2 regions of the Planococcus sp. ANT_H30 genome follow, and region 2 is predicted to be linked to the other one. Evidence: riboswitches for the same ligand, from Rfam matches in the RefSeq annotation. Region 2 holds a riboswitch; the other holds the start of a gene.
The links. Region 2 has a riboswitch for cobalamin ahead of FQ085_RS16780 (acyl-CoA thioesterase). Riboswitches for the same ligand answer to the same signal wherever they lie in the genome.
Positions count from the first base shown of each region.

Region 1: another riboswitch for cobalamin. It lies ahead of FQ085_RS15725 (ATP:cob(I)alamin adenosyltransferase); the one in region 2 lies ahead of FQ085_RS16780 (acyl-CoA thioesterase).

Region 1 is NZ_VOBJ01000010.1:4,934-12,631, reverse strand. Features, by position in the region: gene FQ085_RS15750 (DUF2207 domain-containing protein) at 1-877, shown strand, start outside; gene FQ085_RS15745 (YqcI/YcgG family protein) at 985-1,719, shown strand; gene FQ085_RS15740 (LacI family DNA-binding transcriptional regulator) at 1,848-2,864, opposite strand; gene FQ085_RS15735 (arylamine N-acetyltransferase family protein) at 3,025-3,783, shown strand; gene FQ085_RS15730 (ABC transporter substrate-binding protein) at 3,854-4,798, opposite strand; gene FQ085_RS15725 (ATP:cob(I)alamin adenosyltransferase) at 4,795-5,343, opposite strand; cobalamin riboswitch at 5,507-5,700, opposite strand; gene FQ085_RS15720 (HNH endonuclease) at 5,756-6,709, opposite strand; gene FQ085_RS15715 (GGDEF domain-containing protein) at 7,006-7,698, opposite strand, start outside.
Region 2 is NZ_VOBJ01000012.1:20,525-28,222, reverse strand. Features, by position in the region: gene FQ085_RS16785 (ribonucleoside-diphosphate reductase subunit alpha) at 1-863, opposite strand, end outside; gene FQ085_RS16780 (acyl-CoA thioesterase) at 865-1,350, opposite strand; cobalamin riboswitch at 1,499-1,675, opposite strand; gene FQ085_RS16775 (PAS domain S-box protein) at 1,772-2,548, opposite strand; gene FQ085_RS16770 (DUF3934 family protein) at 2,757-2,942, opposite strand; gene FQ085_RS16765 (TetR/AcrR family transcriptional regulator) at 3,029-3,634, opposite strand; gene FQ085_RS16760 (GTP pyrophosphokinase) at 3,657-4,394, opposite strand; gene FQ085_RS16755 (glutathione peroxidase) at 4,657-5,133, opposite strand; gene FQ085_RS16750 (MarR family winged helix-turn-helix transcriptional regulator) at 5,173-5,610, opposite strand; gene FQ085_RS16745 (organic hydroperoxide resistance protein) at 5,634-6,053, opposite strand; gene FQ085_RS16740 (methyltransferase family protein) at 6,199-6,756, opposite strand; gene FQ085_RS16735 (b(o/a)3-type cytochrome-c oxidase subunit 1) at 6,987-7,698, opposite strand, start outside.

The DNA.
Region 1 (7,698 bases), on a different contig from region 2:
GCAGCAAGCAAAACCAGACACGCCTCACTTTTTCGTACCGAAGCAAAAAATGAGCATTCCGGCGACTCTCTATTTTACTAAGTCCTCCATTTTAACACCTGCTGTAACAGCAGCCGCCTTAATGGAACTGGTACGTAAACAAAAGATTGAACAGCTATCAGAAGAAAAATTCCGACTGATCGACCGCAATCCTGAATTTATTCACGAGGCTACGTTAATCGAACTGCTTTTTGATAAAGTAGGTGATGGTGAAATTTTTGAAACAAAAGAGTTGGAAAGCTACACAAAACAAGAGCTGAATCATGCTTCTTACACCGACTCTATCACTCTTTGGCAGCAAGGCATTCAAGAAGAGGTCAAACAGTATGAGCTTTACGGCAAACACCCCTTGTTACGTGGGATCGTTGGAACTAGCGGACTGGCATTTGGTGTAGCCTCCATCTTTTTCGGGCTCTTAGAATTGTTTCCAATGATGGTTGTTTCTATAATCATTGCTATTTGCTTTATTGGATTTTGTTTTTACTCTCCGATTACTTATAAAGGCCATGTGATTCGAGAAGAATGGAAACAGCTACGGACTGCGATGAAAAATCTAGAGCCAACAGCTTGGAATCATTTAACGCAAGACGAAAAGATGCGTGCTTTTAGCTACCTACTTGGGGCAGACGAGAAATCCACCAACCTTACAACACTAAGCTTCACCACTGCCTATAGCGATTCGGCATTTGCAGATTTCGGATTGTTTTATAATCCTGTTTTGTTGACTGGACTGTTTGTTGCTGCCTATTCCAGCACCAGCACTTCTGCTAGTGCTTCAGGAGCGATATCTGCGGGCGGGGGTGTTAGCGGTGGCGGTGGTGGATCTGGTGCATTTTAATCGCTTGACCAAAAGGCTGAGAAAATCTCAGCCTTTTTTTGTTTTGCCCGCTGTTTCTTAGGGAACAACAAGTAAAACGCAATTTTATACAACAGGAGGAACTTCTTATGATTACGACAAACTCAGCTTTATTAACGAAAGAAGATTTTACAACACGCACAGACTTGCCTCAATGGCTATTAGCCGAATACACTACTTTTCACAAAACTGTAACGGATAAAACTTTTCCATGCTACTTCGGCATGAACGGCGAGATGAAGGGAGAATTACGCTATGCGTATATCACACAAGAAGACTGGCGCAATTTACCTGCAGCTGTTGATGCATTCTTAACGTTATTTGATGATCCAAAGCATAAACGCCACGGGTTATTTGTCTTTGTTGAGCCTTTCAAGAAAGAAGCTTCACTTGAAACTTATCGGCAACAGTTTTGGGACATTTTGCAATACTTACATGATGAAGATGACACAGAATGGCCGAAAGAAGCCCCGCGCGATCCAGACCATTATTTATGGGATTTTACTTTTAAAGGGGAACCCATCTTTATTTTTGGCAATACACCCGCTTATAAACAGCGCAAAACTCGTGACCTCGGCAATGCGATGGTTTTAGGATTCCAGCCCCGCCGTATTTTTAAAGGATTAACAGGAACTGAAAAAGGCGGCATAATGTCACGTGATAAAGTTCGGCAACGTGTAGAAGCATGGGATCATTTGCCAACTCATCCCGACATTAGCCACTTTGGTGACCCACAACATAACGAATGGAAGCAATTTTTCATCGGTGACGACAGCGAACCTATTCAAGGGAAATGTCCATTTACCCACAAAGAAATGAAATGATCAGTAGATTTACCATTAATGAAAAATTTTTTGTAAATAAATCTGAAAGACCAAAAAGAGCCGCGCCGGTATGTTTGCCGGCACGGCTTCTTAAATTGACTAGGTGAATTTTCAGCCACTATGGCTTGTTAACGCAGAGCAGTCGTTTTCCGTTCGTAAAACTGCACATCTCTAGTCACATTAAAGGCTTCGTCTTGATTGTAAAGAAGCATATCAAATAGTCTTTTTACCGCTTCTTGACCTAAATTTTCCAGGCTATCGGACGTTCCGACAGAAGTTAAGTTCAGAGATGAATGTTGGCCAATCTCTGAATTGCCAATTCCAACGATGCTGATGTCTTGTGGAATTTGATAGCCTTCCTGTTGATAAAAATCCAGTAATTGGATGGCAATTTCATCAGTAGCAGCAACAATAGCTGTCGGCTTTTTCTTTAATGCTTGTAAATTCTTAAAAGCTTTAAATAACGAGTTTTTATCTGTCTCCGTAACCACTAACCGCTTTTTACGAACTTTGATTTTCTGTTCTTGAATAGCTTGAATAAATCCTAGAAGACGATTATTATAAGAGGGATTATTCAATGTACCTCCTACCCAAGCAATTTCTTGATGGTTCATTTCTATTAAATGATGGGCAGCTAAATACCCAGCTTCAGTGTCATTCAAGCCAATTGAATGATGACTACCTGAATAATTAGAGTTCAGCAAAATCACCGGTGTGTTCGATTCACTTATTTTATCATACTCTTCTTTATTCAGTAACACAGAAATCAAAACGATGCCTTGTGCTTTGCTAGACAATACCGCATCGAATACATCCGATTCATTTTCTTTTGCAATAAAATGACTAATTACTTCATAGCCTTGCTGCTTTGCATAATTTATAATAGCCGGGGTGGCTTCAGTAAAGATTGGATCATCTAATGATCCAACTACCAAATGAATTGTTTTCACTTGGTTCGCATTCGCAGTAAATGGAACAGTCTCCTCTACTCCACCCAATGAATAATTTAGCTCATTCACTGCAGCCATTACTTTATCGTACGTATCTTTCCTTACTTGATCTGGTTTATTCAGTACGCGTGAAACAGTCGTTTGTGATACACCTGCATGTTTTGCTACATCAGTCGTTGATACCAAATCGATCACCCTACCTTCTTTTTTCATCTAATTGAATTCACTATTCAACTTATTTTTTACCTAAATTTATTTACTCATTCATTGTATCACGTCTGCAAAAATAACTACACTTAAAAATGAATAGCATCTATAAAAAAACCATTTAAAGTAACAGGAGGAATGACTAGTCATGATGAATAAAGAAAAATACTTAGCTCGTTTTAACGCTTCTGCGATTCAAGAATATTATTTGCAAGATTTGACTGAATTGCAATCTTTGCATATGCAAAATATCCCATTCGAAAATTTAGACGTTATGCAACATGTTCCAATTTACTTAAACTTAGAGAAAATTTATGAAAAAATTGTTAATCAACGGCGAGGTGGATATTGTTACGAATTGAATGGGTTGTTTCACTGGCTTCTCAGTCAGTTAGGATATCAAGCAAAACTAATATCGGCAACCGTTCAAAGACCAAATGGCACTTGGGCGAAAGCTGATACGCATGCGGCGATTCTCGTGGAGTTTGATACGCTTTACTTAGTAGATGCCGGTTTTGGAGACTCGACGGTGAGTCCAATTCCGCTTGGTGGTGAACGCCATACTGATCACAGTGGTACTTACCGCATCGAAAAAGTGGATGACGTTTATTATGATCTGATTCGTGAAAATGAAGAGAACGAAAAAGTGCTTTATAGATTTTCAACAGATGAAAAGCAGCTGGTTGACTTTCATGAAGGATGTGTCTTTAATCAAGTATCTAAAGACTCTTCTTTTACACACAATGACTTAGTCACTCGGGCAACTCAAAACGGACGAATTACTTTGTCAGATCATCAGTTAACACGCTCAGAAAATGGACAAAAAACAAAAATCGAGCTGTCTCCAGCCGATAAGAGGAACGTATTAAAAAGGGAGTTCGGAATAGATCCAGATAGCTTGAAATAACGCTATGATTTCAGGCATGTTTTACTGCATAAAAAAACTCCTCGCTTTTAAGGCGAGGAGTTTTTGTGTTTTAGTTAAATAAATCTGGGTAAATTGTTTTAGCTACTAATTCCACAGCGTCACCAATGCGCGGTCCAGGGCGTGATGTGATATCAGAATCCAAGAAAAAGACTTGATCGTTTTGAATCGCTTCGATATCGCTCCAGCCTTCACGTGCTTTGATCTCCCCGATTGGATCTTCCGTATAAGAAACCGTTGTTGTGATAATTTCTGGATTTCGTGTAATGACTTCTTCTTCTGAAATTTTTGGCCATCCTTCGAGGTCACCAAAGATATTTTCGACATTGGCATGGTTCAGTATTTCTTGTTGGAACGTTTTTTGACCTGCTGTATAAATTTCGGGCGAAGGACTGATTTCGAAAAACACTTGTTTTTTCGCTTCTACCCCTTCTATTTTTTCTTGTACTTCTTCAATTTGCTGCTGAATTGAGCTATTTAACGTATCCCCTTTGTCTTCAAGACCCATGACGGTCGAAATTTGTTCGATGTCGCCATACACATCTTCAAAAGATTGCGCTGATTCAATAACAAATACTTGGATACCTGCAGCTTCTAACTCTTCATAACCGGTTGGCGCACCTGTAGAATAACCGATGACGACATCTGGATCCATTTCAATGATGCGTTCTGCGTTAAAAACGACTGAATCTGAAACACGTTCAACTTCAGCTGCTTCTGCTGGATAATTATCATAATCAGTCGCGCCAATCACTTTTTCTCCTGCTCCAATGCCATACAAAATTTCAGTATTACTTGGAATAAGTGAGACAACTGTTTCAGGTACTTTTTCAAACGTCAACTCGTTGTCTAAATCATCTGTAACGGTATAGTTTGCTTGCTCCTCTCCTTTATTCGTTGGTTCTGCATCTGTTTTTTCTGTTGTTTCTGATTGACAAGCACCTAGAGTTAAAACAACTGCTCCGATAGCTACGTATTTGAATGAGGAAATTTTCATTGTTGATTGGTCACTTCTTTCTTTTTAGGTCTAGTTGGATAGGACTTGCTGACGAACGGGATTTCTTCCACTCCGTGATGCTGATTAACATAAACAGCCATCGTAAACAGCACGTTGGCTAACAAATTGGCGTAATCAAAGAGAATGTTCGGTATTTCTTTTTCTAAACTCACTTTGTGCAAGGCCCTTACTGATTTTTTCGCTTCACTGCGACAAACATGCAGGACGCATGCAGCGTGTGTTCCTTGCGGCAAAACAAAATTACCGATTTTATCCTTTGTGAAGTTTACATAATAATCATACATGTTACTTAGCTCAATCAAGTCTTCCTCATGAATGGCTATTTTACCGCGAACTGAGCCGTTCAAATGATAAGCCATAGGTTGTAAAATCTGCAGATCTCGTTGTATAGCTTCTATATCTTGTGTCAATGACAGGGCTTCTCCGATTCGGGTAGTCAACGAATCAGTCCTAATTTCAAAATCCACAGTAACTGCGGATTCCCGCATAAATGGATAACAAAGATAACGCATGTCTTTTTTCATCATTCCACCTCACTTCCGTTTGGTGAAAATCACGGCATTGAACGCTCTCTAAACAGCAAAAAGCCGCCCTCAAAAGAGGACGGCGGCATAGCTATTTAGAGACATACTTCAGCAGTCAAAATAGAAACGTTGCCGTATGATTCCCTTATCTTCCGAAGAGTAAAAATACGTTCAAAAAAAGGTAGGTCTCCTGGCTTGTGCATCGCTTTACTTTAAGAACCTTCCCGTTTAGTTGGTAACACTAAACAGTGGCATTTTCTTATTTCATACGCACTTACAGTTGCGGAAACAGCCCCGGAATCTAACCGAGTTCCCTGTTATGCTGACGAATCAGCACCTTTTTTCTGCATGATTATTCACTTGTTTCTAGTGTAGCATATGTCGTACGACAAAAGACATACTTATCGAACGATTATTGTTGATTGACCAGCAGTTTCACTTTAGGCAGTTCGGCAAAAACGATTCGTTTATGCCATCTTAAATAAAGAGCATGCTCTGGCGAAACGGGTATTTTTATCCCTCTTTTTAATTGGTAGGTGGGATAATGTTCTTCTGGAATTTGACTCGAAATACGGAGACTTCCGCCTCCGGTAAATGCGATGAACCCCGCTGAATACAAAGCAGCATGGTTGGCACAAAGTAAGATGCCATTAAAAGCATCTAGCCGTTCTTCAGCTGAGCTGTCTTTCCAAGGCTTGGCATGCGTCGCTTTCAACACAGCGTCAATACCAATTCCACAAAGTGGACATTCTCCGTTCCAAAGCGGCAATAAACTTTCTCTGAATTGTTCTTTACCTCTACGCATTTTCGTTTTGATTTGTAGTTCTGCTTCTGCAATCAAGCTGATTAATGGATCATGCTCTGTTTTTTTAATCACTTCCATTGACAACTCCAATTGTTCGACTTCCAAGGTGAAAATATTTAAGGCGCTAATTAGTTCTAAAAATTTCATCGCCAGTTCTTCATTGCATGGATACAAATAACCTGAATTGCCACTAGCATCTTCTTGAAATGCCGCGTATTTTACGGGCAGTAAAGGCTCTATTTCTCTAAAAAACGCCTTAATGGATAACGGATTGTCCAATTCGCGATAAACAGCCCGTGCGATAAATGCCTCTTCAGTACTGTCCTGCTGCTCGTCTGTACTTTTAGGTTTGGTTCCATGTTTACAATCTTCTCGTACATGACTAATAGCTACTAAAAATCCTTTTACATAATGAAAAACGATATCGCCTTTTTTTAACTCCTGCATTCGTTTCCAAGAGTGTGGAATCATCCCCGATTTATCAACCCTCGGTGACCAAAGAACCTCTGCGTTGCGTTCTTCTTGATAGGTCTCTCCTTGCATAACAATAAAACTATTCATGAATATCCTCCTAATAATAACATTGCTGAAATCCAATGACTCCTATGTAATAAATCAAGTTAGATAAAGAAAAACCTTTCCTTTTATTTTAACTCAAATCCAAAGCTTTTGTTGGGATTAAGAAAAGCATAAGCGTCCGTGTAGGTCCGACAAGCGCTGGAAGTCTTACCAGTTATGATGGTTTTCAGCTACAGTAAGGCTAAGGACCTGGGCGCTGAAGCTGGACACCGAAAAGCATAAGCGCCGCAACAAAAAAAGCCACTATACGCAGTGACTGTTTCATCATTTTTTTTCGATTAAGATTTTACCAATTCACGTGCGTTTATTTCAGAATGAGCTGTCACACAATTTCTTCCATTATGCTTTGATTCATACATGGCACTATCGGCTTCACCAATCAATTCATCTAAGCTTTTGTCTCCTATACTCACGCTGACACCCATTGACACTGTTAGTTTTCCTGCAGGTTGCAACTCTTCTCCGACAAACGGATAAAGCTCTATTTGTTTTCTGACAATTTCAGCAAGCATCAAAGCTTCACGTTGGTCTTGAGGGTCCGTAATGCAAAAAATGAATTCTTCTCCTCCATAACGAGCTACATGATCTTTGCTACGCGTATTGTCTTTCATTAATTGGCCAAGTGAGCGAAGAACGGCATCTCCCTTTTGATGCCCATGTGTATCATTGTAAATTTTGAAATAATCCACATCCATCATAACAATGGCGAGTGGAATTTGTTGCACAATCAACGGCGCTAGTGTCTTTTTGAAAAAACGGATATTGGGCAACTGCGTCATCGGATCTTGATTTGAGTAATATTCCAGTTCTGTTCGCAGCAATAGTTGACGACTTTCTCCATTGGTGATTAAACCCATCGCCAATACAGCAACACCAGCAAAAAAAAACATGGCAATAATAATAGAAATAGTTGCTGGTGTAAATAAAAACATCCAGACTGATTTCAACATTTCGAAAATCAAAAAACCAGC
Region 2 (7,698 bases):
CGTTGACCTAGCTGATCGACACTGACCGCTGTATCATTAAGCAAACGAATCCACGGTACGACACCCGAAGAATTGCCTTTGAATTTTTTAATGTCTGAGCCTAACGCTCGCACTTTGCCGTAATAAATGCCGATGCCCCCACCATCTTTACTAAGGCGCGCGATATCCCAGTTGTTTAAGTAAATGCCGTCTAAAGAATCGTCTACCGTATCGATAAAACACGAAGACAATTGCCCAAAACTTTTACCTGCATTCGATAAAGTTGGAGTCGCAACGGTCATATACAAATGACTCATCGCCCAATACGCTTCTTTAACGAGCTCTAATCGACGCTCTTGCGGCTCATTTTGCATTAACGTCATGGCAATAACTAAAAAGCGCTCTTGCGGAAGTTCAAACAACTGCCCTTCATAGTCTTTTGCCAAATAACGATCTGCCAGTAAAAACAAACCGATGTAATTAAATAGCAAATCCCGACTCGGCTCGATTTCTTGACCTATTTCTGTAATCTCTTCTTGAGAATAAGAAGCTAAGAGCTCTTTTGAGTAGATCCCGACTTGTGTTAATGCTTTGATTAACTCATAAAAGTCACCATATTTTTCAGTAGCGGAATAATTGCGGCTGCTTGCGGCTTTCTTATACAAATCACTGACATACAACTCTGCCGCTACGTAAGTCCAGTCTGGCTCGTCCATTGTGATGCGATTTAATGCATAAAGTAAGGATTGCTCGCCTTTTGCTTGTTCAGCGAGTTTTGCTGCTCGCTCTAGTAGCTCGCGCGTATCTAGTCCATAAACCTCAGTTGCTCGCTTGAGCGCTTTTTCTACTGCGTCCATTTCTGTTGTATCTGTTTTCATATTCATATCAGCATAACTCCTTTGCGAATTCGTTCACTTTCATGCGTCGCTGTTTCCGCTCCTGTGCGCTTTTAAATAATTCTTTTTCAGCAGGAGTTTCTGGTATAACACCAACGACCGGTGTCGGTTTGCCGTCACTGTCGACTGCAACCATTGTCAAAATAGCTGTCGTCGTCAAATTTCTATTGCCGGTTTCAATCTGCTGACATTCTGCTTTAACATACACTTCCATCGATGTTCTTCCTGTCGATATTACAACACCTTCTAAGATGAAAATGTCCCCTACTTTAGCGGAAGATAAAAAATTCACCGTATCAATCGAAGCTGTAACGACTGCTTTTCCGCTGTGCCTCATGGCAGTAATAGCGGCAATTTCATCAATATACGCGAGTACGGTTCCACCGAATATCGTTCCTAAATGATTCGTATCAGGTGGCAACACTAATTTTGTTTGAATGGTTCTTGCCACACCTGCTGCTAATGGTTCTGTCATGATTGCATTTCCTCCTTCTATGTAAAACAAAAAAACCCATCCTCTCAGGGAGGATGGGGTGGAAAACGCAGAATAGCGGAGAAAGGCAGCAAAAAATAGCTGCTCGCGCAGAATATCTTCGTTATCCTTCTCAACTCCCGGAGAAGATCATAAACTTAGAACAAAGGCAGGTTTCCTGGCTTGTGCGTCATCCTCTGCTATCTCCTTCCCGTCCATTGGACAGTGGATTGTGATAGCTCGTCAGCACTTACAGTTGCGGGTACAGCTCCGGTATTACCGGATTCCCTTTTAAGCCTTTTCAGGCACCTTTATCAATATTTTCACTACATATAGTTATTTGAATAATAAAAAACACTAAATGTTGTATCTATACACTATAAACCACTTTCATACTTTTAACAAGACTATTTACAAACTCGTGTTAATTAGCCGTCAAATATTGTTTTAACGCTTGTTTTACGGTACTCATTGTCTTTAGTTTGCTAAAGTCTACGCGCACATCGACAGCTTTTAATGCCAGTTCAGGACGAATTCCTGTAAAAATAAGCTGAATGCCTAACAAGCGCATGATTTGATCAATTTTGTATAGAAATTCTGCAACCACATTATCAATATTATAAATCCCTGAAACATCAATAATGAGACAATGCAAATTTTCTCCTTGAACTTTCTGCGGGATAATATCCAGCAGGCGCATACTCCGATCCCCATCGACTGATCCTACAAGTGGCAACACAGCTAGTCCATCAATAATCGGAACAATTGGTGCTGAAATTTCGTTTTTAAGTTGGCGTAAGTCATGCGACATTTTTTTCTGAAGCGTGATATCACGCATAGTGGACTGGATGGCTACCGTTTCTCCGTACTGAACTGGGTAACAATACAATTCAACATCGGCTAAAGTCCCGTCAAAACGTCTAACAGTCGTTTCCATCAACTCTCCAATTGTACGATTTTCCATCCCTTTTTGAATTCGCTTCGTAATTAATTCTTTGTAGTCGTCTGTAAAGACCTCTACTACATCTGCGCCCACAACTTCTTCTTGCTTCGCTTTAAAAAATTCAGCACCTGATTGGTTTATATATAAAACCTTCTGATTTGAATGGATAATTGTTGTTTCGTCAGAATAATTCACAATGTCCTGATACATTTTTTCTTTTTCTGGAATACTCGCTAACGAAGTTGGTGCATTCGGCATATCCCTTCACCCCTTCCGTTTCGGAAACTATCTACATCCTATTTTACACTTTTTCGAGAAAACTTTCAGTGTTAAGTAACACGTAAAAACAGCTGATCTATTCTTAATCCTTTCATCACTTATAAGACAGAAATTTCTTATCGTCCACTAGAAGTTCACATCAAATTAAAAAGAGTTGCCGGTTAAGCAACTCTCTCTACTTTCCTATCTATGCATCGACCCATTCAGAAGCTAGTTCTTTTTCTGTTTTCGGCTCGTCCGCTTTTTTAGTATTTTTGCTGGTATACGGTTTAAAACTCTTCGCTTTGTTGGCACCGGATTTCCAGCGAGTCCATCCTTTTTTGCCAGTTCCCTGACCCGTACCACTTTTCGGTTTCGCTTTTGCTTTGCTCATTTTAATCACTCCATTACTGCTACATTACTGCAACGATGAAGTACATCTTATCACATCAAGCCGTAAAATTAAACAAAATGTTCTTGTTAGACACGGGAAAGCCCTGTTCTCAACAACTTTAATTCTAATTCGTAATTTGCAATAGACTCATCAATCGTTAAGTTTTTAGCGAAATATTCAATCCAATTCCTAACGGTCACCGACATCATAATTTTAAGCAGATGGTATAGTTCTTTGTTTCCAGAAACGTTTAACTTGGTCGTATCGATCAAAAGGCTAATCGCTCGGAATTCTTCTGCAGACTCTTCTTCATTGACAATTTTAATAAATTTAGTTTCTACTTGTTCTGTCATATTCAAAAGGACGTTTCGTTTAAAGTCGAGTAATTCTTCTTCGTTTACGGTAAATCGGTAAAATTCACTAATAGCTTGAAATAGATCCCCACTTTTTTTCTGCAATATTGTTTTGAAAATTTGTTTTTGTTCGACCGCGTAGCCATTCAGCAAGTAAAAATAAAGATCTTCTTTCCCTTCAAAATATTGATAAAAGCTGCCTCGAGAAATCCCCGCTGCTTTAACGATATTAGCAATAGAAGCCTCTGACAAAGATGCATTTGAGAATTCCTGTTTAGCTGCTCCAATCAAGTGCTGTTGCTTGTCCTTAGGTAAATTATAAAAGGTTAGTTTTGGCATCGCTGTCTTCCTTTCTATCAACTTATGTCATTCTATTTAACGTGAAATTAGTTGGTAAACGGAACCGTTCTTTATCAATCAAAATCTCAGAAAGATCTTCATCATCACCAATCTGGTCTTTCAACTTGTTCATACGCAGCTGAATTTTTTCCATTTTGCGATCTAATTGTGCTGCTGATTCTGCCGATTCTTTCAACTCTCTAATAATATCAACGGGAACTTCTTTATTGTATTTATAGTAGATTTTATGTTCGAGGCTGGCCCAAAAATCCATCGCAATGGTTCTGATTTGCACTTCTACACAAACTTCTTCCACGCGGTCCGACATAAAAACAGGAACCACCAGCAATAAATGCAAACTGCGGTAACCGTTTGGCTTTGGATTCTTGATGTAATCCTTCACGTCAAGAACTTTTAAATCAGCTTGGTTTTGTAGCATTGTACTTAGCCGATAGATATCCGTTTCAAATGAACACGTAATTCGAATTCCCGCTATGTCTTTAATCGTCTTTTTAATATCTGAATGTGAAAGTTCGATTCCTTTTTTTGTCGCTTTTTTCATAATGCTTTCAGGAGATTTAACTCTTGAACTGACATTTTCAATTGGATTATAGTCATGAACAAATTGGAATTCCTGCTGTAAGATATTAATTTTTGTATTTATTTCATCTAATGCGAACTTGTAGCCCATCATAAATCTCATAATTTCTTTTTGAGAATCTTTCATTTTTCGTAAGTCGTCTTTTATACTAGCTTCCATTTTGTTGTCTCCTTCCATTTTCAAACATCCACTTTATCCTTCTTCAACTATGAACCTGCTCTGCTCAATTTTGATTTTCCAACGTACAGTCGTAGTTTTATTTTTATATTTCTAAACCGAACGCATACGAGTGACACCTTGTCACTTTCACAAGTAAAGCTTAACATGACAGAATGTCATATGTCTAACAAGAAGTGACAACATGTCATATCCACATATAAAAAGAGCCATACCCGATCGAGTGGGCATGGCTCTTTGCTAGTTACTCGGAAAGTACTTTCTGAATGTCCTTTTCAAACGATTCAGGTGTATCTTTTGGAGAAAATCGTGAAACGATTTTACCGTTCTGGTCAATTAGAAATTTCGTGAAGTTCCATTTGATACCACTTGTCAAAAATCCTTTTGTGTTGCTAGTCAAATAGTTAAAAAGCGGATGTGCGTCTTCGCCGTTCACTTTTACTAAGTCATGCATAGGAAAAGTAACACCATATGTCATACGACAAGCTTCTTGCGCTTTTTCTCCAGTGGCTTCTTCTTGTTTAAATTGATTGGACGGAAATCCTAAAACCATTAATCCTTGGTCCTTATAATCTTCGTACATTTTTTCTAAGCCATCAAACTGATCTCTCAGCCCACATTTTGTGGCGGTGTTAACAATTAACATCGCTTTTCCTTTATATTCACTTAACTGATATTCTTCACCATTCGGTTTCGGTACGGCAATATCGTAAATATTCATCTGCCATCACTCCTTATTTAGTGATTCAAGCCATTTTCCTTACAAATCCATGGTTTTGAAAGCGGCATTCAACTCTTTTAAGTTTTTCATCAACGCTATTGCGTTGACCCCCATAAAATTGCAGCTAGTGACTTTCTCAAAGACAGCTTGTTCAACCGCTAATTGTTCGCTTTTGGCCTTTTCCGTCAACGAAATGACAAATGCACGCTTATCCGTTTCGGACTGCTGTTTAATTAGCCTACCACGTTCAATCATCCGGTTAAGAATAGGATTTAACGTTCCTGTGCCAAGTCCTAGTCGCTCACCGATATTTTTTGTTAGCAGTTTGTCTTCATCCCATAGAACGAGCAACACGAGATACTGCGTAAATGTTAGGTTGAACGGCTCTAGTGCTTTAGCATACATTTTCGAAAAATTACTGGAAGCTTTATACACTTCAAAGCATAATTGCTGATCCAGTTTTGTTGGTTTTTCCATTCTTCTCTCACCTACATGAATTATTATAGAATGCTTAGTTCCACATCCACAGATCCTTGAATCGCTTTTGAGTACGGGCACGTATGATGTGCTTTTTCAACATATGTCCGCTTTAACTCTTCACTAATCCCAGTAATATCAACAACTAGTTTCACAGCTAGTTTCACACCGCCGTTGTCTTTATCCACAATCAGCGCAACAGTCGCGGTTACTTCGCTTTTCTCTATGTCCACTTTGTCGGCTTCTAGTACCAATTCCAACGCACTGTTAAAGCATGCGCTATAGCCTGCCGCAAAAAGCTGCTCAGGATTTGTCGCAGTTGTTGCGCTTCCACCAAGAGCCTGTGGTTTTGCTACGTCCATATAAAAAATGTTATCCGGTGAATAAACCGCTCCGTCTCTTCCGCCTGTATTAATCATTGTTGTTTCAAATAGTGTTTTCATTATATATGTTCCTCCATCCATTTATATCTTACACGATCTACATTAAATTATATCGTGTACGATGTAAAAGAAAATGCTCACACTTTCAATAAAAAGCTATTATTCTCCACAGAAGAAAATAATAGCTTTTGCTCAGATCTTATGATTAGTAAATAAACGGAATCAATCGAGCGCGCTGCTTCATCCACTGCTCATAATCAGACCCAAATTTCTCAATAAGCAACGCCTCTTCATAATTGATGCGTTGAAGTAATGCCCAAATCATGGCACTCCCTCCCACAACGGCTGCAATCATACTGCTAAAGAAAAGCGCCATGCCAAGTGTGATCAACAACAAACCCGTATACAATGGATGCCGTAGCTTCTGGTAAGGCCCGGTACTGACGATTTCATCGCCTTCTCGAACTGTAACGTAACGTGTGAATTGTGTTTTCAAGTGTAAAATTCCCCAAAACCGCAAAAACACACCCGCAGCAAGTAAGATGACACCTACTAGTTGCCCGACAACTACGAGTGATTCAAACGGTGCCAGTTCTTGCAATGCAAAGGCCACTAGAATTGTTGCGATCAATACGCCGAAAATCGAAAAAAACGTACGTTTTTCCAACGAATCGCCTTGGCCAATCCCACGATTGCGAAAAATTAGAAATTCACTTAGCCAAAACACACTTATTGCTGTAAACAGCCATTCTAAAATCGTCATCGCATAAGCCTCAACTTCCTGTCTCTTTCTTTCCAATATATCGAAAGCTGCCACACAACACAATTGCGACTACTCATAAAATTAAAAAGACAGTCAAGAAATCACGTAAACTGATTTCTTGACTGCCTCCTGTTCAATCTTCTATAGAAGAGATTTCAACTAACATTGCAGTAAATGCGATAAACACAATCATTAACGATAAAACCATTGTGAACATTATTCTTCAACTCCTACCACGTTTTGAATCCTTCTGAGCCTGGCGGTGCATGTTGAATCATATGTGTTAATGGAATTGCATAGGCAAGTACAATGAGTGCCAAAGCAAGCCCAATCCAAATCCACCAATTTTCTAACCATTTCGGTGTATTGCTCATATCACTTTCAGCCAACGGAAACTCAACCCTATCTTTCGCTTCAACAGCTTTTGGCGAAAGGAACATCGTCATGACAACGATGTAAATCAAGATCATTGCCGACACAAATAAAATGCTGCCGCCAATTGCCATTGTGACATGATTGGTTAAAATACCATCAAACCATTCTGCTGAAGAGGGATGATTGTTATAACTAGAGTAAGCGGTTCTTCTTGGTGCTCCGAGAAGACCTAATAGATGCTGCGCTGTCGACATTAATAGCATTCCGATAGACCACGTGATAATTTGCACCAGTCCTAAAACTTTCATAGATTTAGTAAATTTACGACCCGTTAAATAGGGAATCAGCCAAAATGTTACGCCCATAAATGTCATCGCTACCGGAGTTCCTACAGTAATGTGGAAATGTCCAACAATCCATAATGTATTATGAACCACTTCGTTTAACTGGAAACTTGCATTGATAATTCCGCCAGCTCCACCGGGAATAAAGAACAGCATGGCGATAAAAATAGACGTAAAGCGAATATCTTTCCAAGGCAATTTCGTAAACCAACCGAAAAGACCT